3 regions of the Romboutsia hominis genome follow, and region 2 is predicted to be linked to each of the others. Evidence: riboswitches for the same ligand, from Rfam matches in the RefSeq annotation. Region 2 holds a riboswitch; each other region holds the start of a gene.
What was found. A riboswitch is a leader RNA that binds a small molecule or an ion and turns the genes downstream of it on or off. The one in region 2 is predicted to bind thiamine pyrophosphate.

Region 1: another riboswitch for thiamine pyrophosphate. It lies ahead of thiS (sulfur carrier protein ThiS); the one in region 2 lies ahead of thiD (bifunctional hydroxymethylpyrimidine kinase/phosphomethylpyrimidine kinase).
Region 3: another riboswitch for thiamine pyrophosphate. It lies ahead of thiC (phosphomethylpyrimidine synthase ThiC); the one in region 2 lies ahead of thiD (bifunctional hydroxymethylpyrimidine kinase/phosphomethylpyrimidine kinase).

Annotation. Positions count from the first base shown of each region.
Region 1 is NZ_LN650648.1:345,742-354,168, reverse strand. Features, by position in the region: gene thiH (2-iminoacetate synthase ThiH) at 1-399, opposite strand, end outside; gene FRIFI_RS01595 (thiazole synthase) at 401-1,177, opposite strand; gene thiF (sulfur carrier protein ThiS adenylyltransferase ThiF) at 1,197-2,003, opposite strand; gene thiS (sulfur carrier protein ThiS) at 2,005-2,199, opposite strand; TPP riboswitch at 2,330-2,441, opposite strand; gene FRIFI_RS01580 (CPBP family intramembrane glutamic endopeptidase) at 2,664-3,440, shown strand; gene hpf (ribosome hibernation-promoting factor, HPF/YfiA family) at 3,534-4,064, opposite strand; gene FRIFI_RS01570 (DEAD/DEAH box helicase) at 4,205-5,656, opposite strand; gene brnQ (branched-chain amino acid transport system II carrier protein) at 6,262-7,551, shown strand; gene FRIFI_RS01560 (cation:dicarboxylate symporter family transporter) at 7,629-8,427, opposite strand, start outside.
Region 2 is NZ_LN650648.1:867,645-876,071, forward strand. Features, by position in the region: gene FRIFI_RS04055 (YhgE/Pip domain-containing protein) at 1-102, shown strand, start outside; gene FRIFI_RS04060 (DEAD/DEAH box helicase) at 405-1,517, opposite strand; TPP riboswitch at 1,876-1,972, shown strand; gene thiD (bifunctional hydroxymethylpyrimidine kinase/phosphomethylpyrimidine kinase) at 2,123-2,929, shown strand; gene thiM (hydroxyethylthiazole kinase) at 2,946-3,731, shown strand; gene tenA (thiaminase II) at 3,731-4,414, shown strand; gene thiT (energy-coupled thiamine transporter ThiT) at 4,402-5,025, shown strand; gene thiE (thiamine phosphate synthase) at 5,055-5,669, shown strand; gene FRIFI_RS04090 (sensor histidine kinase) at 5,804-7,459, shown strand; gene nhaC (Na+/H+ antiporter NhaC) at 7,495-8,427, opposite strand, start outside.
Region 3 is NZ_LN650648.1:1,803,527-1,811,953, forward strand. Features, by position in the region: gene FRIFI_RS08720 (YtxH domain-containing protein) at 1-6, opposite strand, end outside; gene FRIFI_RS08725 (DUF2238 domain-containing protein) at 228-776, shown strand; gene FRIFI_RS08730 (deoxycytidylate deaminase) at 947-1,483, opposite strand; gene FRIFI_RS08735 (hypothetical protein) at 1,856-2,227, opposite strand; gene FRIFI_RS08740 (alpha/beta-type small acid-soluble spore protein) at 2,389-2,613, opposite strand; gene nrdF (class 1b ribonucleoside-diphosphate reductase subunit beta) at 2,762-3,733, opposite strand; gene nrdE (class 1b ribonucleoside-diphosphate reductase subunit alpha) at 3,745-5,844, opposite strand; TPP riboswitch at 6,222-6,324, shown strand; gene thiC (phosphomethylpyrimidine synthase ThiC) at 6,435-7,748, shown strand; gene FRIFI_RS08760 (calcium/sodium antiporter) at 7,887-8,427, shown strand, end outside.

The sequences.
Region 1 (8,427 bases), 520 kb from region 2:
AATCTTACTTTCTCCAGTTAAAAGCAACAAATGCTTAAATCCCTCTTTAGATATTTCATTTCCTTCTATTTTAATTTCATTAATGTTGAGCTTTTTTCTACTTATTCCAGAATCTATATTATATCCACAGTATAGACATTTATTTACACAATAGTTTGCTATATACATAGGAGTATACAAAAGTATAGTCTTTCCAAAATATCTATTAGTTATCTCGTGTGCTTTTTGTGCCATTTCTTCCAGGTATTTAGTGGCTTTTTTCGATAATAAATTTAATAAATCATATTCATCTAAATTATCCTTTTCTAAACTTCTTAAAACATCATAATTTGATACATTTTCTAGATATTTATCTATATCAATATCTTTATACTTTTCTATAACATTATAAAAACTCAAATTAAACACCTACTTCACTTAAAAATCCAGTAAGAGGTGAAGATGCATTTGCAAAATTGCTTACTCTTCCTGTTTTAGCTAAATATGCTTCTCTTCCACCTTCAACTGCTAATTTGAAAGCATTCGCCATTTTTATAGGGTCGCCTGCACTAGCTATTGCAGTGTTTACAAGTACTGCTGCTGCCCCCATTTCCATAGCTTCCATAGCCTGAGATGGTTTTCCAATTCCTGCATCTACTATTATTGGTATATCTAATTCTTCTATCATTATTTTTATCATTTCTTTCATTTTAAGCCCTCTATTAGAACCTATTGGTGCCCCAAGTGGCATAACTGCTGCTGCCCCTGCTTCTATTAGCCTTTTGCCTGCATATAGATCTGGACTCATATATGGAAGAACTACAAATCCTTCATCAGCAAGTATTTTAGTTGCTTTTATAGTTTCTTCATTATCGGGTAATAAGTATTTTGTATCACTTATTACTTCTATTTTTATAAAGTTTCCACATCCCATTTTTCTAGCTATTCTTGCTATCCTAACAGCTTCCATATGATTAGTCGCTCCTGATGTATTAGGAAGTATTGTCATATTGCTAGGTATATGTGATAGTATATTTTCTTCTGTATTGTCTAAGTCTACTCTTCTTAGTGCCATAGTTATTATTTCACTGTTACTTGACTCTATTACTCTTGGTAACATATCATTTGAACTATATTTTCCCGTTCCTATTAAAAGTCTACTATTAAACTCATGTCCGTTTAATATTAATTTATCCATTTTTATCCCCCACATAATCTTATTTGTCTTCTATCAATATTTTTGTTGCTAAATTAGCCATGTGATTAGCACATATAGCCACCCTTGGTGCCATAAGCCCATCACCTTCTTTAGCTTCATTTATCTCATCTCCACATATGTAAAATTTATCTCTGATTTTTCTTGTTTTTATTATGTTAGAATCATAATATCCTGCCACTCCAGATGAGGATATTAAATATTTATCTCTCATTTTAGTTAAAATGTTATTTGCAATTTCTGCTTTGTACTTTGGATTATCAAAAGCCTCTATTATTATATCTACGTTCCCAAATTCATGTATATTTGATGAATCTATTATTTTGTTTATAGTTTCAACTTCTATAAATGGATTAATATTTTCTATATTATTTTTAAGTGCCTCGGTTTTATATTTTCCTATATCATTTATAAAATATTGTTGTCTATTTAAATTAGATGGTTCTACTATATCAAAGTCTGCTAGTATTAATGTTCCTACGCCTATTCTAGCTAAAGATATAGCTATATTTGAACCCAATCCACCAATACCTAATATTGCTACTTTTCCATTTTTTAATTTGTAGTGAACATTTGGAGTATGTCTGCTAACCATAAGATTTTCTAATTCTTCAAATTTTGGAATTTCACCCCTTTTTATTAATGTAACTCTATCATTTTCATATAATTCTAAATCTACATATGCATCTACTGGATGACCATTTAGTATTATTATATCTGCATCTTTTTTATATTTTTCTTTAACTTTATCTACTGTAACTATATCTTCATCAATATTTACAAGTAGCTCATTTATAAAAAGTTGCATCTTATCCCCCTCCAACAAACCTTATGACTTCTATAACATCTTCTTCTCTTAGTATATAGCTATCGTATTGATTATTTTCAATTATGTTTAAATTTATCTCTACTACTACGCTATCTTTTTTTACTCCAATATCTTCTAATAACTTTGATATTGTCATATCTGATTTAAATTCAAACTCTTCCCCATTTACCTTCACTTACATTTCCTCCTTTTAAGGATTATCTTTTATAAGATATAAAAATAATTATATAAATTTAACTTTAATAGCATTAAAAAAGCACTCTCTTTTTATAGAGAGCGCCTTATTTAACTAAAAATCTAGGTACATTAAAATATACGAGCTTCCCTACGTAAGAATTATCTTAATCAGGTTCTTAGAGTCTGAAAGTTATGGCTTTACTTCTCAGCTATCCAATCATAGCTCCCCTAGCTTTTATTTATTTTTACAAGTTGAGTGTAGCACAATGTATTTTCATAATCAACAAATTATTAGTTTATAAATAAACTATATATATATTTATTATACGAATTTTATTTAATTTCCCTATTAAATTAGTTAGATTTCTTATGTATAATAATTATATAGTTATTCAATAATTTCAATATACTTTGAATTATTCTATAAATTAATTCTTATAAAAAATTCGGAGGCGAAAAAAATTGATTTCAAAAGATACAAAGTACTTTTTTATAGTACTAATACTTTTTTGTATAATTGGATTTACAGTAACTATATCTACAACACAACTCAATATTTTAATATATGGTTCTCCTATTTTTATGTTATTTTATGCACTTTCAGGGTATTCTCCTGCTTTAGCTGGATTAATTACCGCTAAAAAGTTTTTGTCTAAAGATGAATTTGATAGATTTTTAAGGAACTGTGTAAATGCAAACAGGAGTCTAAAGGAATATTTATATGTTATTATTGCCGCTTTAATACTTTGGACCGTTCCATATATAGTAGTTGAAATGTTTAGAGGCTATGGTGCCTTACTAAAATCCCCATTAATATTTTTAAGTTGGTTAACTCCTATAATGATATTTGGGGGAGGATTAGAGGAAATAGGATGGAGAGGTTTTTTACTTCCTAAATTACTAAAGAAATATTCTCCTTTTAAAAGTTCTCTAATAATAGGTATTATTTGGTCCTTATGGCATCTACCTTTATGGTTTGTAGTTGGTACACCACAACAACATACTAGTTTTATTCCATTTGCTCTTAGTTGTATTGCTTCTTCTTTTGTACTTACTTACATATACATGGAAACTAATAGCATTTGGCTTTGTATATTATTTCATGCTTTAGATAATGCTTGTTCTTATGTATTTGAGTATGATGTGGATTTACATATAATTATAGCTCTAGCAACTTGTCTAGCTGGTTTTATTATATTTTATATATCAAAAAAATGTATAAAACTAAAATCTAAATAATTCAAGTTATATTAATAATAATAAGCTATTTTTTAATAATAAAAAACGTATTGAAATTTTCAATACGTTTTTTATTATTAAATGTTTATGGTATTACACTTGTTCTATAAGGCCATATCCATCATGTCTTTTATATATAATACTTGTTTTATTTGTCTCTATATTTCTAAATAAAAAGAATTGATGTCCTAATAAATTCATTTGAACAATTGCATCTTCTGGAGTTATTGGCTTGTCCATTTTAAATTTCTTTCTTCTTTTTATTACATCGTCATCTAAATCTATTTCTTCATATTCCTCTATATTATCAAATCTTATACTTTCATTTTTTCTATTTCTTCTTATCATTTGTGTTTTGTATTTTCTAAGCTGTTTATAAAGCTTATCATATAATAAGTCTATTGCTGAATATAAATCTTCTTGGCATTCTTCAGCTCTAACGATAGTTCCATGTTTAGTATATACTGTCGCTTCAATACTTTGATTTTTTCTCTTTACATCTATTTTAACATGTACATCAAAATCATCATTAATATATTTTTCTAGCTTTTCAAACTTACTTTCAATTTTTTCTCTTATTGCCTCTGTAACTTTTACATGCTTTGAAATTATTTTTACGCTCATAGTATGTACCTCCTGTATCTGGACTACATTTTTAAATATACAAGTTATCTTGTATATTTAAATAATAACAGGAAAACAATTACATTTTAAGGCTATTATTATATATTTTTTTGGTGTATTATAGAAGTTAAGGGGGTTTTTTATCTATTATCTTTTTTTATTTTTACCATCTTCTTTTTTACACTAATCTCTTTATACTTCTTTAATATAATTTCACCTTTGTGATTTAATATATCTACATAAGAACAAAGGTCTTGTACCTCTATTACACCTATATCTTCATTATTTATTCCCTCTATACTATTAAGAGCTCCAACAATATCTATAACTCTTATTTTCTTTTTCTTTCCAGCATTTAGGTATAGTCTCGTTACTTCACTGTGAACCTTTTTTTCTTCATTTCTATTTTTTCTATTTTTTAAAACTTTTTTATTATTTTCTTCAAACTTAGCTTTTCCTAAAGCAATATCTTCTTTTTTTATGTCATCTAGATCTTCTATTTTATATCCAATATAATGTTCTATTTCTTCCATATACTTTTCATCTTTTTGATTTACCATAGTTATAGATTTTCCAAAGCTTTTTTTTCTACCTGTCCTACCTATTCTATGTATATAGTTTTCTTTATCTCTAGGCACATTAAAATTTATAACTAAAGATATGTCATCTATATGTATACCTCTACCAGCTACATCTGTACTTACTAGTATATTAAACTTACCATTTTTAAAATCTTTTATCGTAAAATTTCTTTTGTCTTGAGACATATCACCATGAAGTTCTGTTACTAAAAACCTATCTTCCTTTAAATTTTTATAAAGTTTTGTAACAGTTTCTTTTGTATTGCAAAATATCATAACTGATACTGGAGCCTGAGAATATATTATATTTTTTAAAGTATCATACTTTTTTTTATCCTCTACTTTGACTGTCTTTTCTGATATTTGTTTATTATTTAATAAATTTTCATTTTTTACTTCTACCATTTCTGCATCTTTCATATATTCTAAGCAAATATTTTTTATATCTTTATCTATAGTCGCTGAGAATAGTCCTTTAATGCTATTTTTAGGTATACTATTAAATATAAACTCCATATCTTCTACAAACCCTTTTTTAAGCATTTTATCTGCTTCATCAATTATAAAATATCTTATACTTTCAAGGTTAATTGTACCCCTACTTATATGATCAATTATTCTTCCTGGAGTTGCTACTACAATATGAACTCTTTGCTTTAACTCCTTTATTTGATCTTTCATAGGTTGTTTTCCAAATATAGCACTACATCTTATTTTCTTCAATCTACCTATATTAGATATCTCTTCTTTTACTTGAAGTGCTAACTCTCTAGTGGGTACAACTATTAGTGCTTGAAGATTGTTATTATCCACTTCTACTGTTTCACATATTGGTATAGCAAAGCTCGCAGTTTTTCCACTCCCAGTTTTTGATTTGACTATTATATTTTCATATCTTAATAACCTTGGTATAACTTCACTCTGAACTTTCGATGGTGAATTATAGCCTAAATTATACAATGCTTTTAATATATCTTTATTTAATTTTAAACTCTCAAATTTATTATTCATTTAATTCCACCTTATCTAATTTTACTATTATTGTTTTATTAACCATCATAGAATATGGCTAATATGTTTATTTTATTTCAATGTTTTATTGTATTATGATTGTCTTTTTATTTTATTACTTTTATATTAGCATTTAACTAATATACACTAAATTTTTATTTTTTTCTATAATTGCTATTACTTAAGCCTTTATAATTTACTGCATATTTATAAAATATTTTTTACTTTAATTATAAAATAATTTGTATAAATTTTCTGAAAAATATTATTGACATATTCCCTTTAACTATATATAATCAATTTAAATATAAATTTTTTAGGAGAATATAAATATGATAATTAATACAAATCTAACTAACAATAAACAATTAAATATATCTTATTTTAGCTTTTGGCTATTGTAGTTGGTTTGTATTTATGAACGATAGATTAATCGTAGATACAAACTGGTACTTGTTTGTATCTATGATGGTGAAAGCTAACTTGTTATGTAAAGCCACATAGATAATACTATGTGGCTTTTTTATTTATCCTAGGCAAAATAAAAGTCACATGGTACATACTATGTGGCTTTTTTATATATAAAATAAAAAAGAGGTGTTATTATGAAAAAAAATATTGATATTATTGTTATTGGTTTCGCACTATTTTCAATGTTCTTTGGAGCAGGTAATTTGATTTTCCCACCATACATAGGTGTTACCTCTGGTAGCAATTGGCTAATGAGTTTCTTAGGGTTTATAATTGCAGATGTTGGTATAATACTACTTTCTATCAATGCAATAGCAAAGGCTGGTTCATTCCAAGATGTTATTGGAAAAGCTGGCAAAAGATTTGGGCTTACTTTAGAAGTAATAATGATGTTGTGCTTAGGTCCAATATTAGTAGTGCCTAGAACTGGTGCAACTACATTTGAAATGAGTATACTTCCTCTAAATAACTCATTTAATCCAATAATATTTTCAATTTTATTCTTTACACTAGTGTTTATATTAACTATAAAACCAAGTAAGGTTATGGATATTATAGGTAAATTTTTAACGCCTATACTTTTAGCAGCGTTAGCGATCTTAATAATCAAGGGGATATTATCTCCTATTGGTGAGTTAAATACTAATATTTCTTCTGATAATCTATTTATGAGAGGTGTAACTCAAGGTTATCAAACTATGGATGCCCTTGGATTAGGTGGTATAACTGCACTTGTTATGTCATCTTTCTTAAGTAAAGGTTACAGAAATAAGAAAGAAAATATAAGCCTTACGATAAAAGCATCTTTAATTGCAGGTATTGGGCTTACACTAGTTTATGGTGGACTAGCTTATCTTGGAGCTACAGTTTCTACGGTGTATGATGCTAGCATTTCTCAGACAGAATTACTAGTTAATATAACAAATCTTTTATTAGGAAATACTGGTACTATATTATTAAGTATAGTTGTTGCATTTGCTTGCTTAACAACTTCCATAGGATTAACTTCTGTTACAGCTAAGTATTTCGAAGATGTAACTAATAGAAAACTAAAATATGAATACATAGTAACCTTTATATGTGTATTTAGTGCCATATTTTCTAATTTAGGCGTAGATAAAATAATAGCTATTGCTGCTCCTATACTAACAGTGTTATATCCTGTTTCAATAGTTTTAGTTCTAATGAGCTTGTTTGGAAAAATATTTAAGAGAGATTCTGCTTTTAAGGGTGCTGCTTATGCAACATTATTAACAAGCTTGCTTACAGTACTTAGTAATCTAGGTATAAATATCCCTTTTATTAACAATCTTCCATTTGCTAATATAGGATTTAACTGGGTTATTCCTGCACTAATTGGAGCTTTTTTAGGCAAACTAATAATTAAAGAAAATAGTATATGTATAAATTCAAAGATTTCTTAATAAAAATATTCATATAAAAAACTAATAAAAAACCTTCAAATAATTAATAGTTGTTTGAAGGTTTTTTATAGATTTTATTAACTTATTTTATCTTTTTCAATTTTATCTAATGAACTAGCAACTGCTATTGCTGAAGCCATAGTTCCATTAACATTAAGCATTGTACGTCCCATATCTAATATTGGATCTATAGCAAGTATTCCACCTAATAGCGGGAAATATGCTCCCATACCCATACCTGATATAACTACTGAAACTGACATTGTTGCAGTACCTGGTATCCCAGCTATTCCTAACGAACTTATAGTTATTACTATAAGTAACATGATATAAAAACTAAAGTTCATAGGAGTACCAGACATATTAGCTACAGTAATTGCCATTAATGCTGGATAGATTCCTGCACAACCGTTCATTCCCATATTAGAACCTAAACTTCCTACAAAACTTGCTATACCTTGATCTACTTTAACATTATCTGTAAGTGTTTCTATTGTTACAGGCAATGTTCCTAAACTTGATCTAGATGTAAATGCTAATATAAGTGGTTTAGATACATTTTTTAAGTATTTTATAGGATTTACCCCACTTAAAGTTATTATTACTAAATGTACAATAAACATTATTGCTACACTTACATAAAGAGCTATTATAAAGTCCATAACATCTAATATTGATGTTACACCTCTATCTATTATCGTAGTAGCCATTAAAGCAACTACTGCATAAGGCATTAGTTTTATTACTGTTATAGAAACACTTATTATTATTTTATAAAATGCTTCTACTAAATCTACAAATGGTTTTATTATTTCTGAATACTTTTTATTAAGTCTCTTTACTGCTATACCTAAAAATCCTGCAAATATTACTACT
Region 2 (8,427 bases):
GCAATATTCTTTGTAATATTTATATCATTAGTCATATTTAAGAAAACTTTCCATAATATAACTGAATTTATGAATGATAAGTTTAAGGAGTCTGGTTTATAGTTATAAATAATGGTAATTATTTAACAAATAAATATTGAATAGCATTTCCATGACTAGTAAAATAATAATCATAATAAACATTAAGGAAGTGACAATATGAACAAGGATTATTATTGCCCATACTGTAAATCTAAATTAGATGTACTAGATGGATGAGGTACTATTAATTATTATTGCATGGAGTGCAATATGCTTATATCTAGAAAGAAGATATTGACTAAAGAAGAATTAGAGAATATTGATATAGAAAATAAAAATACCTAAAGGAATAATTCCTTTAGGTATTTTTATTAACATTACTATTAGTTATTATCTATTTCTCTTCTTGGGATAGTATATTGAATAGCATTTTCAATTTGCTCTAAATATCTTTCATCTTTTGGGGCAACAAATAGACAAGTATAACCTTTTTTACCAGCTCTACCAGTTCTACCAATACGATGTATGTAGTCTTCTGAAGTTTCTGGTATATCATAGTTATATACATGAGTAACACCAGTAACATCAATACCTCTAGATGCAACATCAGTAGCTATAAGATATTGTATATCTGCATTTCTAAAAGATTTCATAATTCTTTCACGTTTTGATTGAGGGATGTCGCTGTGAAGTTTAGCACAATTATACCCTCTTTGACAAAGTGCTTCATCTAAAGCATCTGCTCTTCTTTTGGTTCTACAGAAGATTATAGCTAAAAAAGGATTATCTTTATCAAGTACAGAACATAGTGCATCTTGTTTTCTTCTATCTGTAGTTTCTACAACTTCTTGATTTATATTTTCAAGTGTTATTTCTTCTTTTTCTATAGATACAACAACAGGATTAGTCATATATCTATAAGCTAATTTTTTAACTTGTGAGTTCATAGTAGCGGAGAAACACAATGTTTGACGCTTTTTAGGAACCTCCTTTAATATAGCTTCAACTTCATTTTTAAATCCCATAAATAACATTTGGTCAGCTTCATCTAGTACAAAAGTTTTTAACTTACTAAGATTTACAGTTTTTCTATCTAAGTGATCTAAAAGTCTTCCTGGTGTAGCTACTATAAGGTGTATATTTCCCTTTAACTTTTTTAATTGACCTGCTATATCTTTTCCACCATAAGCTGATAATACATTTATATTCTTACCTTTTGAAAGTTCAATGGCTTGTTCAGTTATTTGAATAGCTAACTCTCTTGTTGGTGACAATATAAGTGCTTGAACATAATTAGCGTTTGGATTAATATTTTCAAATATAGGAAGTAAAAATGCTAGAGTTTTTCCCGTACCAGTTTGAGCTTCTGCTATAACATCTTTTCCAGACTTTATAAATCCAATACTTTCTTTTTGTATAGGTGTAGGAGAGTTAATTCCCCTATTTTTTAGTACATTTACTAAATCTTTACTAATTCCAAGTTCTTCAAAATTCATTATATATTACCTCTTAATATCTTTATAATTTGAGCAACGGATTTGACCGAAATAGTTTGCCAACACGTTGCTTAAAGCATTAGTGAACGTTATATCGTTGCAACATAGAAATAGTTATCCTGAATGTCGCTTAAACGAAGTAAACTTTTTATTTATATTTTCCGTATTAATAAATAATATCATATAGTTATAATTAATACTAATAATATTATTTATTAATATAAAATATTAATGTTAGTTTTATATATTAATGGGTATTAAGTAAATGTTAGTATTTATAAATATACAGAAGATTTTATAAATTATAATTAAAGTTGATTTATTTAGATTATAGAAATATACTATAAGTATAAAATAAAATATTTGCTAGGGGTGCCGAAAGGCTGAGAGACGAAACGTTAACCCTTGTACCTGATCTGGATAATACCAGCGTAGGAAAGCTTGATAATATATTATTATATTATATATTAAATTAGAAATTAAGGCTATATTCCAATGTTGGGGTATAGCTTTTTAATTGCAAAAATATATGATATTGAAGTTAATTGAGGAGATAACAAGCTTTAGCAAATTAAATATTTAATAAATAAAAGGGAGAAGATCATATGAAAAACTACAAAATACCTACACTGACAATAGCAGGTTCAGACTCGTCTGGTGGAGCAGGTGTACAAGCTGATTTAAAAACATTTAGTGCAATAGGAACTTATGGGATGAGTGTTATAACAGCTATAACAGCCCAAAATACTAAAGGTGTATTTATGGTAGAAGATTTAAGCAAAGAGATAATTAAAAAACAAATAGAAGTTGTATTTGATGATATACGTCCAAAATCTTTAAAAATAGGTATGGTATCTAGTGAAGAAATAATAAAAGAAATAGCAAAAACTCTAGATAAATACAAACCAGAAAATCTAGTTATTGATCCGGTAATGATATCAAAGAGTGGATATTCACTACTTAAGCCAGAAGCTAAGCAAAGTATGATAGAGTATCTTATACCAATGGCCTACATAATAACACCAAATACACCAGAAGCAGAAGAAATAACAGGTATTAAAATAGACAATGTTGAGGATATGAAATTAGCAGGTCAAAAAATATTAGAATTAGGTCCGAAGTTTGTACTTATGAAGGGGGGACACTTAGACGGTGATGCTGTAGATATACTTATAGGCAAAGATATATTTAAAGTATATAAGAGTGAAAGGCTATATAGAAAAAATACGCATGGAACAGGATGTACACTATCTTCAGCAATAGCTGCACACTTAGCATTAGGATATGATATATGTGAAAGCGTAAAAAGAAGTAAGGAGTATATAACAAACGCAATAAGATATAGTTTTGATATAGGAAGTGGAGTAGGACCTGTTCATCATTTCTATGAAATAGAAAATAAGAAAATATAGTATTGGGGTAGAGAATATGTATAGTTTAATAAATAAAGTTAAAGAAATTAATCCATTAGTACTTCATTATACTAATGAAGTAACTATAAATGATTGTGCTAATATAACATTGGCACTAGGAGCGAGTCCTTTAATGAGTTTTTCATATGAAGAAGTAGAAGAGATTGTTCAGGTAGCAAGTTCAGTAGTTATAAATATAGGTACTATGAAATCTTCTAACTTAGAATTATTTTTACAAGCAGGTAAAATGGCCAATAAGTACAATAAACCTGTTGTACTTGACCCAGTAGGAGTATTTGCTACAAAAACTAGGGCAAATTTTGTAAAAAGATTATTAAATGAAGTAAGATTTACTGCAATAAAAGGAAATGTAGCTGAGATTAAATATATAGGTGGATTTGATGTTAAAGGCAAGGGTGTTGACTCTTTTGATGATGACAAAAATATTGATGAAGCTATAAAAAAGATTGCTAACAAATTAGAATGTGTAGTTTGTGCAACTGGAAAAGTAGATAGTGTAACTGATGGAAATAGAATAATTAAAATATATAATGGAACACCTAAGTTAAAGTATATAACTGGTACAGGGTGTATGTGTGCTAGCTTAATGGGATCATATCTTGGGAGTAGTGATAAAACTTTAGAGGCTATCTCTATGGGGATAATGACGATGAGTTTATGCGGACAGCTAGCTGATAAAGAAAATATATCTATAGGAGACTTCAAAGTTGAGCTTATGAATAATATATATGACCTAGATGAAGAAAAGCTAAATAAATTTGGAAAGGTTGAGGTTATATAATGAAATTTACAGATTATTTATTTGAAGAAGTTAAAAATATATGGCAAGAATACTTAGAACATCCATTTATAAAAGAACTAGGAGAAGGTACTTTACCTAAAGAGAAATTTAAAAATTATTTAGTACAAGATTATTTATACCTTAAAGAATTTGGTAAAGTATTTGCAATGTGCTTAATAAAGTCAAAGACTATAGAGGAAATGAACTTTTTCAGTAGAGCCATAAGTGCATCGATAGAATATGAAACAGCAGTACATGTTAGTTATATGAACAAATTAGGAGTACCACCAAAAATAGCAGAAACATGTAAATATGAAATAACAACAGATAATTATACTAGTTATATGCAAGCTATAGCCTTAAAAGGAAATTTAAGAGAAATTGTAATCTCTACAATGCCTTGTAACTGGAGCTATAATTATATAGGACACTATCTACTAGATAATTACAAAGAGACATTAGAAGGAAATTACTACAAAGAATGGATAGATATGTACTCTGAAGGAAAATTTGACGAGAATCTAAGGGAGTGGTTAGATTATGTTAACTATTTATGTAGAGATATAAGTAATGAAGAAAGAGAAAACTTAAAAGAAATATTTATAAAATCAAGTTTACATGAATTAGAATTTTGGAATATGGCCTATAAAGAAACTAAGGAGGGAGACTTATGTCTAGTTTAAATAATATATTAGGAATAGTTATATTAATCGTTAGTATAGGATGGTTTTGCTTGTATCTAAAAGATATGAAAAATAGAAAATTAAGCACAAAAGAAATAGTAATAATCGGTATGTTTTCAGCAATGTCTTATATACTTTCTATGATTCAATTTATAAAATATCCTCAAGGCGGGGGAATAACTTTATTTTCAATGTTACCTACAATGCTACTTGCTATACTTTACGGTAAAGAAGTTGGGATAACTGCAGGTTTAGTTTTTGCTTTAATAAAGTTAATAAGTGGACCAACAATAATACATCCAGCTCAGTTTTTATTAGATTATATACTTCCAATGATGGTACTAGGGTTAGCAGGAATATTTGGAAGAGATAAAAAATTTAATATATTTGCAGGATGCATATTAGCAACTAGCCTTAGTGTTTTAATGTATATAATATCAGGAGTATTATATTTTGCACAATATGCACCTAAAGGAATGAATCCTATAGTATATTCATGTGTATATAATATATCAAGTGCAGGTGTAGAAGGATTATTAACTAGCATATTAATATTATTTATACCTATAAAGAGGTTTAGTAAGGTTTTAAATATATCAATTAGCCAATAAATACTAAAAAATTAATATAGGAGATAAAGATGAGAGAAAAATTAAAATTATATTTAGTTACAGACTCAGATATTTTAAAAGGTAGAGATTTTTATGAGTCTATAGAAGAAGCATTAAAAGCAGGCGTAAAAACAGTTCAATTAAGAGAGAAAAAAGCATCAGGAAAAGAATTTTTAGAAAAAGCTTATAAATTAAGAGAACTTACAAAAAAATATAATGCAATTTTTATAATAAATGATAGAGTAGATATAGCAATGTTAGTAGGTGCAGACGGTGTTCATATAGGACAAAGTGATATACCATGTAGTGAAGTTAGACATTTAATAGGGAATGATAAGATAATTGGGGTATCTACTCAAAATCTAGAATTATCACTTAAGGCAAAAAATGATGGTGCAGATTATATAGGTGTAGGATCAATGTTTACTACAACTACTAAATTGGATGCAAAACATGTGAGTATAGAAGAATTAAGAAGTATAAAAGAAAATATAGATATACCAATAGTATGTATTGGTGGTATAAATCTATCTAATATATCTGCTTTAAAAAATGAAAATATAGATGGATATGCAATAGTATCAGAGATATTAAAATATGATGATATATATGGTCAAACTAAAAAATTTATGGATGTTATATAATATAAAAAAAGAAGATGCTTTTAAAAGTATCTTCTTTTTTATTATAAATTAAACTCTAAAAAGGTAATACAATTCAAGGAAATTGCCTAAAAGTGTAGAATACTTATTAAGGGTTATATTTGGGGGAGATAAGAATGAAAGAGTTTTTTAATAATTTGAGTGATAGTATATTTATATTAGATAAAGATTTTAATATAATATTTTGTAACAATAAGTTATTAGAGTATATAAATGAAAAAGACATTAATTCCTTAAACATAGATATAAGTAGTAAAGTAAAAATAGAAAAATTAGAGTTTAAAAACTACTTCGATATAGGTATAAAACTAAATACATCAAATGGAGAATTTGAATTAAGCACTAATATAACTAAAACGAAAGATAATGGTACATATATATTAGTAAGAGATATAACTGACAATAATATAGATAATATGGTAATTAATATAGATAACAATAGAAAAAGGGAGTTTAAAAATTCAGAGAAATTAATATATGATATGAGTGCTATCTTAGATGAAATAAAAAAAGACAGCGATATATATAAAATCTTAGAAAATATAGATTTAGAAGGTACTATAATTAACTTTATAGATGAAATAAAAAAAGTAGAATTTATAAAAAAGGATTTGGAGGTATTCTTAAGTATATCTGCAGATGTAATAGGAGCTATAGATAGAAATGCTTACATTAAACTTTTTACAAAAGAATGTAATAAAATAACAGGATTTAATGAAGAAGAATTAACATCAACTAGTATAATAGATAAAATATATGATGATCATAAAGAAGAATTTTTAAATATCTTAAGTTTAAAGGATGGAAATGTAAAGGTAATAGAAAATAAAATGATATGTAAAGATAATAGCTATAAATGGCTGAGATGGCACTTAAAATATATAAAAGAAAGAGATATCATAGCATTTTCTGTAAGAGATATAGATAAAGAAAAAGAAGATGTAGAAGCTAGGCAAAAATTAGAGCAAAATATATATTTAGAGTCAATGAAAAATGAATTTTTCGCAAATATATCCCATGAATTTAAGACACCGCTTAATATTATGCTTGGAATAATACAGTTAATAGATATTAATATAGTAAAAGAAAATATAAAATTTAATGATAAGATAGATTTAGAAAATTATATTAAATTATTTAAGCAAAACCTATATAGGATACTAAGATTGGTAAATAATATCATAGATATAACAAAAATAGATGCAGGATATTATGAATTAGAGCTTGGAAACTATAATATAGTAAATGTAGTAGAAGAGATAAGTTTATCTGTAACTCCTTATGCTAAAAATAAACAAATTGATTTGGTATTTGATACAAACTGTGAGGAAATGATACTTGCATTTGATCCAGAAAAAATAGAAAGAATACTTTTAAATTTATTATCTAATTCTATTAAACATACAAGTATTAATGGATGTATTTATGTGAATGTAGAAAGCAAAGGAGATAGAGTGTATATATCTGTTTGTGATAATGGAGAAGGTATAGATAGTAATAAATTACAAAGTATATTTGAAAGATTTACACAGGTAAAGAGTAATATAGCAAGTAGTTATGAAGGTAGTGGAATAGGTTTATCACTAGTTAAATCTTTAGTAAATCTTCATGGCGGAGATATAAGTGTAAAAAGTGAGGTAGGAAAAGGTAGTAAGTTTGAATTTTATTTACCAAGCAAGTTAGTAAAAAGCAAAACAAATATAAAGAAATTTATATCAGAAAATAGTAAGATTGAAATGTGTAATATAGAATTTTCTGATATATATAGATAAAAGCATCCATATGGATGCTTTTATTTTTTAGTATTTTATTTATTTACTTCTTTTTTAGGGATTGTAGCTATTTTAAATTTAATTGCTATCAAAAATAGTGAAACAATAGGATTTATTAAGTTTAAGAATGCATATGGAAGATAGGCAAAAGTACTAACTCCTAATGTACCATAGATGTAAGCTCCACATGTATTCCAAGGAACTAAGGCAGAACTCATAGTCCCACTATCTTCAAGCGCTCTTGATAGCATTTTAGGATGAAGACCTCTTTTTGCGTATTCATCTTTAAACATTCTTCCAGGTATAACTATAGATAAATACTGTTCACCAGCTACTGTATTAGTCATTACACATGTAACCATAGTTGAAAAAACAACTCCAAATGTACCTTTTGCAAATTTAAGTAAAGCTGAAGCTAAAGCCTCTAACATACCAGTTTTTTCAAGTATTCCACCTAAAGCTAGAGCAGATATTGTTAAAGAAACAGTACTCATCATATTCATTAATCCGCCTTTAGATAATAATTCATCAACTTCTGCAACACCAGTATTAGAAACAAAACCAGTATGAGCTGCACTTATTATATCTCCAACTGATGCACCTTGAAATACTATAGCAAATACAAATCCTAAAATAGCACCAAATATAAGCCCAGGTATAGCAGGAACTTTAAATATTACCAGACCAATAACCACTATTGGAGGTATAAATAATATAGGTGATAGAGTATTAAATGAACTAGCCAAAGTATCTCTTATTAAATTAATATTAGACATGTCTAATTCTTGTCCTCCATATCTCATACCTATTATACTGTAAAGTACAAGGCATATTAAAAGAGAAGGTATAGTTGAATAAAGCATATAATTTATATGTTCAAATAAAGTAGCACCAGCCATAGCAGGAGCTAAGTTTGTTGTATCTGATAGAGGAGAAAGTTTATCTCCAAAATAAGCACCTGATATTAT
Region 3 (8,427 bases), 940 kb from region 2:
ACTCATGCTCATCACTCCTATTGTTAATTTGTATTATACCATTTTTTACTATTTTTCTAATATTTCTAATACATATATACCCAAATTAGTAAGTTTTAAAACAAAATAATTTATTTTTCTATTTATTTTTTTATATTTCAGCTAAATTAAATTATATAAATTAAACTTACATTTTATTTATACGTATGCACATAATAATATAATAATTATGGAAGGTAGGAATTGCTATGAAACATAAAGATATTAAGAAATTTAGTATATTACTTTACATTATTTATATTTTATCTATAATATTTTTTCTATTTAACAAAGAATTTGGAAAAAGCGTAATTAGCTTAATTTCGCTTATAATTACTTTTGTGCTTACTAAAGCTTATTTAAAAAACTTAGCTATACTTGACTGCCCATTGTACATAATTGGAAACATTTTTATATTATCTTCTTTTTTACTAGGTTCATGTTATAGACTTTACGATATAATCCCATTTTATGATGATTTTCTTCATTTTTGGTCTGGATTTATATCTGTTAAAATTGGATTTAATATACTAAAAAATATTAGTAGTAAAAATAATAAACTTTTAATATGTATGATTCTTTTCTTCTTTGCAATGGGCATATCAGCAATTTGTGAAATATGTGAATATTTACTAGATGTCTTATTTAAGATGAATACGCAATCTGGCGGTTTAAAAGATACCATGATGGATTTAATAGATGCTTCATGTGGTGCTTTTTTTATGATTGTATATTACTATAGAAAGTATTTAAGGTAAAATATTATATTAAACTCAACACTATTAAATATAAACAAAGCTACTTAACATATGTTAAGTAGCTTTGTTTATATTTAATATATCTTTTTACAGTAATCATTGTTGAATATAAATAAACAATGAATTATTATATATTTTTCTATAAAAGCTAAATTGTTTAGCCTAGCCTTTTAATAGCTCCTTGGCTTACTTAAGAATTCTTGAACACGTTTCTTCTCTTTCTCACGTTTAGCTTCTTGTTCTTCTTGCTCTTGTTTTAATGCATCTTCATATTTAATGTATTCTATTCCAGCTTCTTCAAATAGCTGCTGGCCTAAGCCTGTAGGATACTCTCCTTTAAATATTACTTTTTTTATTCCTGCTTGAATAATAGATATTGAGCAAAATACACAAGGTTGAGTAGTAGCATACAATGTAGCTCCTTCACAGCTTATTCCATGTTTAGCACATTGTATTATAGCATTTGCTTCAGCATGCCCAGCTCGACATAGTTCTAAGCCTTGTCCTGAAGGTATACCTCTTTTTTTTCTCTCGCAATAGCCAATATCTGAACAATGAATAGTTCCAGCAGGACTTCCATTATAACCTGTAGCTATAATTTGCTTTCCTTTTATAATTACAGCTCCTACTTGTCTTGAAACACACGTACTTCTAACTTTACTATCTTCGGCTATATCCATCGCCCACTCTGTAAATAATTTTCTCATATGATATGCTCCTTCTGTTCATTTATTATTTATAAATATCTTTATATGTCAAAATCCCTATAACCTTAGTTAAATCTAATCATTATACCCGCATCTATAATCTTATTTTTTATTTTCTTAAAATCATCTTAACTCACACGTCATTATTTTTTCAAGAGTTATTATAAATTTGTAATATTTAACTACTTATTTAACATAAATGTATATAATATATTTTTTTAGTAATAATATTACTATCCCTTTAATCATGCTCCTTAGTCATTAATTTTATATAGCTTTATTTTTCAGTTTATTATTAAAAAAAGACAGAAATAAATTCTGTCTTTTTTTAATAATAGCCCTTAAGCATCTACTTAAAGGCATAATATATATTTATATAACATAAAGTTTTGAAATTATCTTATCATATTTACCTCTAGCCAAGCAAATACCACCTGCATACTTTATATATTCTTCTTCACTAAGTTTTCCTTCTTCAACTTCACTAAATCTATCAATAATATTAGAATTATCTAAAAAATCTTCTACACTTTCTAATATACAAATTAAATTTATCTTAAACCCATCTGAATTTAACTTTCTTTCTTGTTTTTCTTCTTTTAAATACACTACTTCATGTTCTTTGTCTAACGTAACCTTTACGAAATCTGAAAGCCTCTTTTCTGTTGGTAATAATACTGAATATTTTTCCATATCTAAAAATATTTCATACAATTCTTTTAGTCTTGCTAACTCTGAACTCATCCTTAATCTCCTTTATATAGCCTACCTATTAATCGTGGTTATACTTTGTACTTTCATTATAATTTCATCTACTTAATTCGTCAACTTTTTACACTAAAATGGTTTTAATTACTAAAAAAAGCATTGAGTTGTTTACTGACTTTCAACTCAATGCCTGTTAATTATTTATTTTTTTTATTATATTCTCTTAGTAGCTGTTCTTCACCCATTTCTACTAATCTTCTACTCATCACACCACCTAAGTTTCCACCTATATGTCCATTTTTATATGATGTATCATTAGATCCATCTATATGACTATTTGATATTCCTAGTTCATTTGCTATTTCTAGTTTCATTTGATTTAGAGCTTGTTTAGCATTACTTATTGCTGGTTTTTTAGACATTTTAATACCTCCTTAAACTTTCTTATATATTTTTATCAAATTTAAATGATATTATTATGTATTTTTGATTTATAAGATTATTAAAATGCTTTTACCTAATATAAAACATTAAACTAAAAAATCACTTGGTTTTATCCAAGTGATTTTTTTATATTAAGAAATCTTCATCTTTTAATTCTTCATATACACCTTTTTGATATCCATTACCTTTAGTCGAGAAAAAGTCGTGATTTTTGGTTTCTGTACTTAGCCCATTTAGTACTATTGGGTTTATTTCACTTACTTTATAGTATTCATTAAACCCTAAATTCTCTAATGCCCTATTAGCATTGTATTTTAAGAAATTTATAACTTCACTTTCAAGACCGCTATCTTTGTATATAGTGTTTGTATAGTTTATTTCATTTTCCATTAAATCTTCAAGTATTTTGTACATTCTATCTTTTAATTCTTCTTTTTTAGCTTCTTCAAACTTTTCATATATTTCTTGAGAAAGAAGTCCTATATACTTTCCATGTAGTGATTCATCTCTAAGTATAAGAGATATTATTTCTCCACTTGCAACCATTTTACCTTGGCCTGCTAGATATAGTGGATAGAAAAAACCTGAGTAGAATAAAAAGCTTTCTAAGAATACACTTGTTACCATAGATAAATATAAACTTTCTTCATCTTTTGTATTTTTATATTGGGCTAGTACTAAGTCCGCCTTTTTCTGAAGTGTTTCTTCACTTTCTATCCATTTAAATAATTCTTCAATTTCATCATTAGAAAGCAGTGTCATAAATATAGATGAGTAACTTTTAGCATGTATTTCTTCCATAGTTCCCATAAATGATAATACTGCTTTTCTTTGAAGGTTATCTGTAAGGCTCATCATAGATGGTACCCCATCATTTCCTTGCTTAGTGTCTAGTAATGTAAGTCCACCTAATACTTTTTTATATAATTCTTTTTCTTTTTCATTTAATTCATTAAATACTTTTAAATCTTTTGAAACTGATATTTCCTCTGGTAACCAAAATTGTTTTACATTTTGTTCCCAAAAGGCTTGAGTAAATCCATCATCTTCTTTATTCCAGTTTACTGCTTTGTGTATTTTTTCTAATTTAAATGTCATAGTACTCCCCCTTATACTGAACACATAAGACACTCATTGTTGTCTCTAGTCATTTTAGTTCTTGTGTAGTAAAGACTTTTTAGTCCTTTTTTGTAAGCATATATATATAATCTAGCTATATCTCTAGTTGTTTTATCATCTGTTACAAATAATGTTGTTGATATACCTTGGTCAACATGATTTTGGACTGTTGAAACTATATCTATAACTTTTCTCATATCCATTCTATATGCAGATTGGTAATAAAGCATGTTTTCATTAGTTAAAAATGGCATAGGATATATAGTTGTAGAATCACCATATGTTCTAACTTCAACCGGCTCTGTAATTGGCATTATACTTGATGTTGCATTTTGAACATAACTAATACTTTGAGTTGGTGCTATTGCTGTTAAGTATGCATTATATAATCCATGTACTTTTACTTCATCTAATAAAGCTTCCCATTCTTTAGTTGTAGGTATATGTATACCTTCAAACAATTTTTTTACTTTATCTGTCTTAGGTAAGTATGAATTTTTATAATATTTTTTTAATACATTACTATCTTTTCCTTTTGCATATTCTGATTTTTCAAACCCAACAAATGTTTTATTTCTCTCTTTAGCTATATTCATAGATGACTTTATAGCAAAATGTCTAACTATTGCAAAAAATACATTACAAAAGTCTATTGCTTCTTCTGATGTATAAAGTATATTTTCTCTTACTAAGTATCCATGTAAATTCATAGCTCCAAGACCTACTGCATGTGACGAATCATTTCCATTTTTTATTGTTGGCACTTCATTTATACTAGTGTTATCAGAAACAAAAGTTAATGCTCTTATTGCAGTATCAATCGTATTTTCTATATCTTTATTATCCATTACATTAGCAATGTTTAAAGAACCTAAATTGCAACTTATATCTTGTCCCCATATATTTTCTCCAGCATATCCTTTTATATTTGATGGTGTTTGGTATTGAAATATTTCACAACATAAATTAGACATTTTGATTTTACCAACGTCTTTTAGTATATGTTCTCTATTTGCAGTATCTAAAAATACAACATATGGGTATCCACTTTCTTGTTGCATCTGTGCTATCTTTGTTAGCATTTTTCTAGGATTTATTTCTTTTTTTCGTATATCTTCATCATTTTTTAAAATATCATACCATTTTTCCATATCCATCTCATCAAGATTTATATTATATTTTTTATAAACAGAATGAGGATAAAATGCATAAGCCACCTCATTTTTCTCTGCCAATTCCATAAATTTATCTGGTATTAATGCCCCTAAAGATAATGATGCTAATCTTATTTTTTCATCTGCATTTATCTTTTTGGTATCCATAAGTAATTCAAAATCTGGATGAAATACACTTAAATATACAGCCCCGGCACCTTGTCTTGCACCCATTTGGTTAAAGTAGGTAAATGACTGTTCTAGCATTTTGGCAACTCCTACCACACCGCCTGCTGCTCCTTCTATGTCTTTAATAGGGTCTCCTGAAGCTCTTAACCTTGATAGATTAAGTGCTACCCCACCACCTATTTTAGACAAATGATTTGCTGATGAAATTGCATATGATATACCTTCTGTACTATCTTCTATAGATATCAAAAAGCACGATACCATTTCTCCTGCTCTAGCTCTACCTGCATTTAAAAATGTAGGTGTTGCTGGTTGAAATTCTTGTTTTACTAGTTTCTCTGCTAATTTTCTTACTAAATTTTTATCACCATTTCCAAGTGCTAAAGATACTATGAGAACTTTATCATTATAGCTTTCTAATATTTCTTTATTGTCATTAGTCTTAAGTGCATAGTTTTGATAAAACTTATTTGCACTCATATATGAATTAAATTTAAATCCATAATTTTTTATGATTCTTTCTATTTCTTTTATAAAATTTATATCATATCTTTCTATTACTTCTTTAGAATAGTAATTATTATCTATTAAATATGATAGCCTTTCTTCAAGACTATTAAATACCTTTGTTCTAGGTTTTATATATTCATTTATATAACTGTATAATGCTTCTTTATCTTTTTCTAATTGATATTTTCCTTCTTTATTTTTTATTATGACTTGATTATTTAGTTCTATCCAGTTCATTTTTCCCACCTTTTATTTAATGTTTTACTAATCATTATCTACCACTTATAGATATAATATTTAAACCAAATACTATATATTGTATATACACCAATAAAAGTATTCTTAATCTATTATTATATTTTATTTTTTTTATTCTTTTTAATATATAGTTTTTTCAACACATAAGGCATTGATAATTTTTTATAATTGCTTTTTTTATTTACAAATAATATTCATTATGATATTCTTAAGTTAAGTGGGAACTTATATTTTATATAAGTATTACGCTAGCCCAAATAAAGGCACTTATCTTTTGATAGGTGCCTTTCCGTTTTTATAAGTACAAAAAATTTCTTTACAATACATAAATAAAGAACTACAATGTTTTTGAAAAGATATCTAACTAGGGGTGCCTTTTAGGCTGAGAAATGATAAATTCATTAACCCTTCGAACCTGATGTAGTTTATACTACCGTAGGAAAGTTACTTTTGTGTTTATTAATAGCTATAAAACAAATATAGTCTATTTATTAATACATATTTTGAGAAGCTTTGCCTTATGGTAAGGCTTTTTTTATTTATTAAAATATAATAAGGGGGATTTTAATATGATGTATACTACTCAAATGGATGCTGCTAAAAAGGGGATAATTACTAAAGAAATGGAAATAGTAGCAAAAAAAGAAAATATGGATGTTAATATTTTGAGAGAGCTAATATCTAAAGGTAAAGTAGCAATACCTGCTAATAAAAATCATAAATCTTTAAATCCTGAAGGTGTAGGCGAAAATCTAAGAACCAAAATAAATGTAAATTTAGGTATATCAAAAGATTGTTGTGATATTGATGAAGAGATGAAAAAGGTTAATTTGGCATTAGATATGAAAGCCGAAGCTATAATGGATTTAAGTTCTTTTGGTAAAACCAAAGAATTTAGAAAAAAACTTATATCATCTTCTAATGCTATGATAGGAACTGTTCCTATATACGATGCTGTTGGTTTTTACGATAAAGAATTAAAAGATATAACTGCTAAAGAATTTTTAGATGTAGTAAGAAATCATGCAAATGATGGTGTAGACTTCGTTACTGTACATGCTGGTATAAACAAAGAAACTGCATCTGTTTTTAAAAGAAACAAAAGACTTACTAATATAGTATCTAGAGGCGGTTCTTTAATGTATGCTTGGATGGAGCTTAACCAACGTGAGAACCCTTTTTATGAATACTTTGATGAATTACTTGATATATGCGAAGAATATGACTTAACATTAAGCCTTGGAGATGCTCTAAGACCTGGGTCTATAAATGACTCTTCAGATGCTTGTCAAATAAAAGAATTAATGATATTAGGTGAACTTACTCTAAGAGCGTGGAAACGAAATGTTCAAGTAATAATAGAAGGTCCTGGACATATGTCATTAGATGAAATTGAGTCTAATATGTTACTTGAAAAGAAACTTTGTCATGGTGCACCATTTTATGTGCTAGGTCCTATAGTTACAGATATAGCCCCTGGATATGATCATATAACAAGTGCTATTGGAGGTGCCTTAGCTGCTAGTTATGGAGCTGACTTTTTATGTTATGTAACCCCAGCAGAACATTTAAGACTACCTAACTTAGATGATGTTAAAGAAGGTATTATAGCTACTAAAATAGCTGCTCATGCTGCAGATATCGCAAAGAAAATTCCTAAATCTAGAGATATAGATAATCAAATGAGTAAAGCTAGACAAGAACTTGATTGGGAAAAAATGTTTGAACTTGCTATTGACCCACAAAAAGCTAGAAGATATAGAAAAGAGTCAACTCCTAAACATGATGATAGCTGTACAATGTGCGGTAAGATGTGTTCTATGAGAAATATGAATAAAATAATGAGTGGTAAAGACTTAAATTTATTAAGAGCAGATAATTAGTTACATACTTAATTTAATATTATAAATATCTATTATATTCTTTGCATAACTAAGTTTCATCATATTTTAATGATTTACAAAAGAATACATAAAGTGGTATACTGTCCTTTATAAATATATATTTTTGGAGGAATATTAATGGCATTTATAATATTAATATTAGGTTTTATTTTCCTTATAAAGGGTGCTGACATATTTGTCGATGGTGCTGCTTCAATTGCTAGAAAATTTAATGTTCCAGCTATGGTTATAGGTCTTACTATAGTAGCTATGGGTACATCTGCACCTGAAGCCGCAGTAAGTATTACATCTTCATTAGCAGGACAAAATGATATGAGTGTTGCTAACATCGTAGGCTCTAACTTTTTTAACATACTTGTAGTGTTAGGTGTATCTGCAATAATTGCAAAGTTACCAGTTCAAAAAGATACTATAAAAAAAGATACTCCATTTTTAATAGGTATAAGCTTTATGTTGTTACTATTTTCACTTGATTTACATATAAATAGATTTGAAGGTATTTTTTTCTTATTAGTATTTGCCTACTTCTTAATAAATACTGTAAAAAGTGCTAAAAACTCTAATAATGAAGAAGACTTATCTGGTGGTGAAAGTGCTATAGCTATAGAAGCTGAAGTAAGTGAAGATGTTCCTATGTTTAAAACAATTATATTAAGTT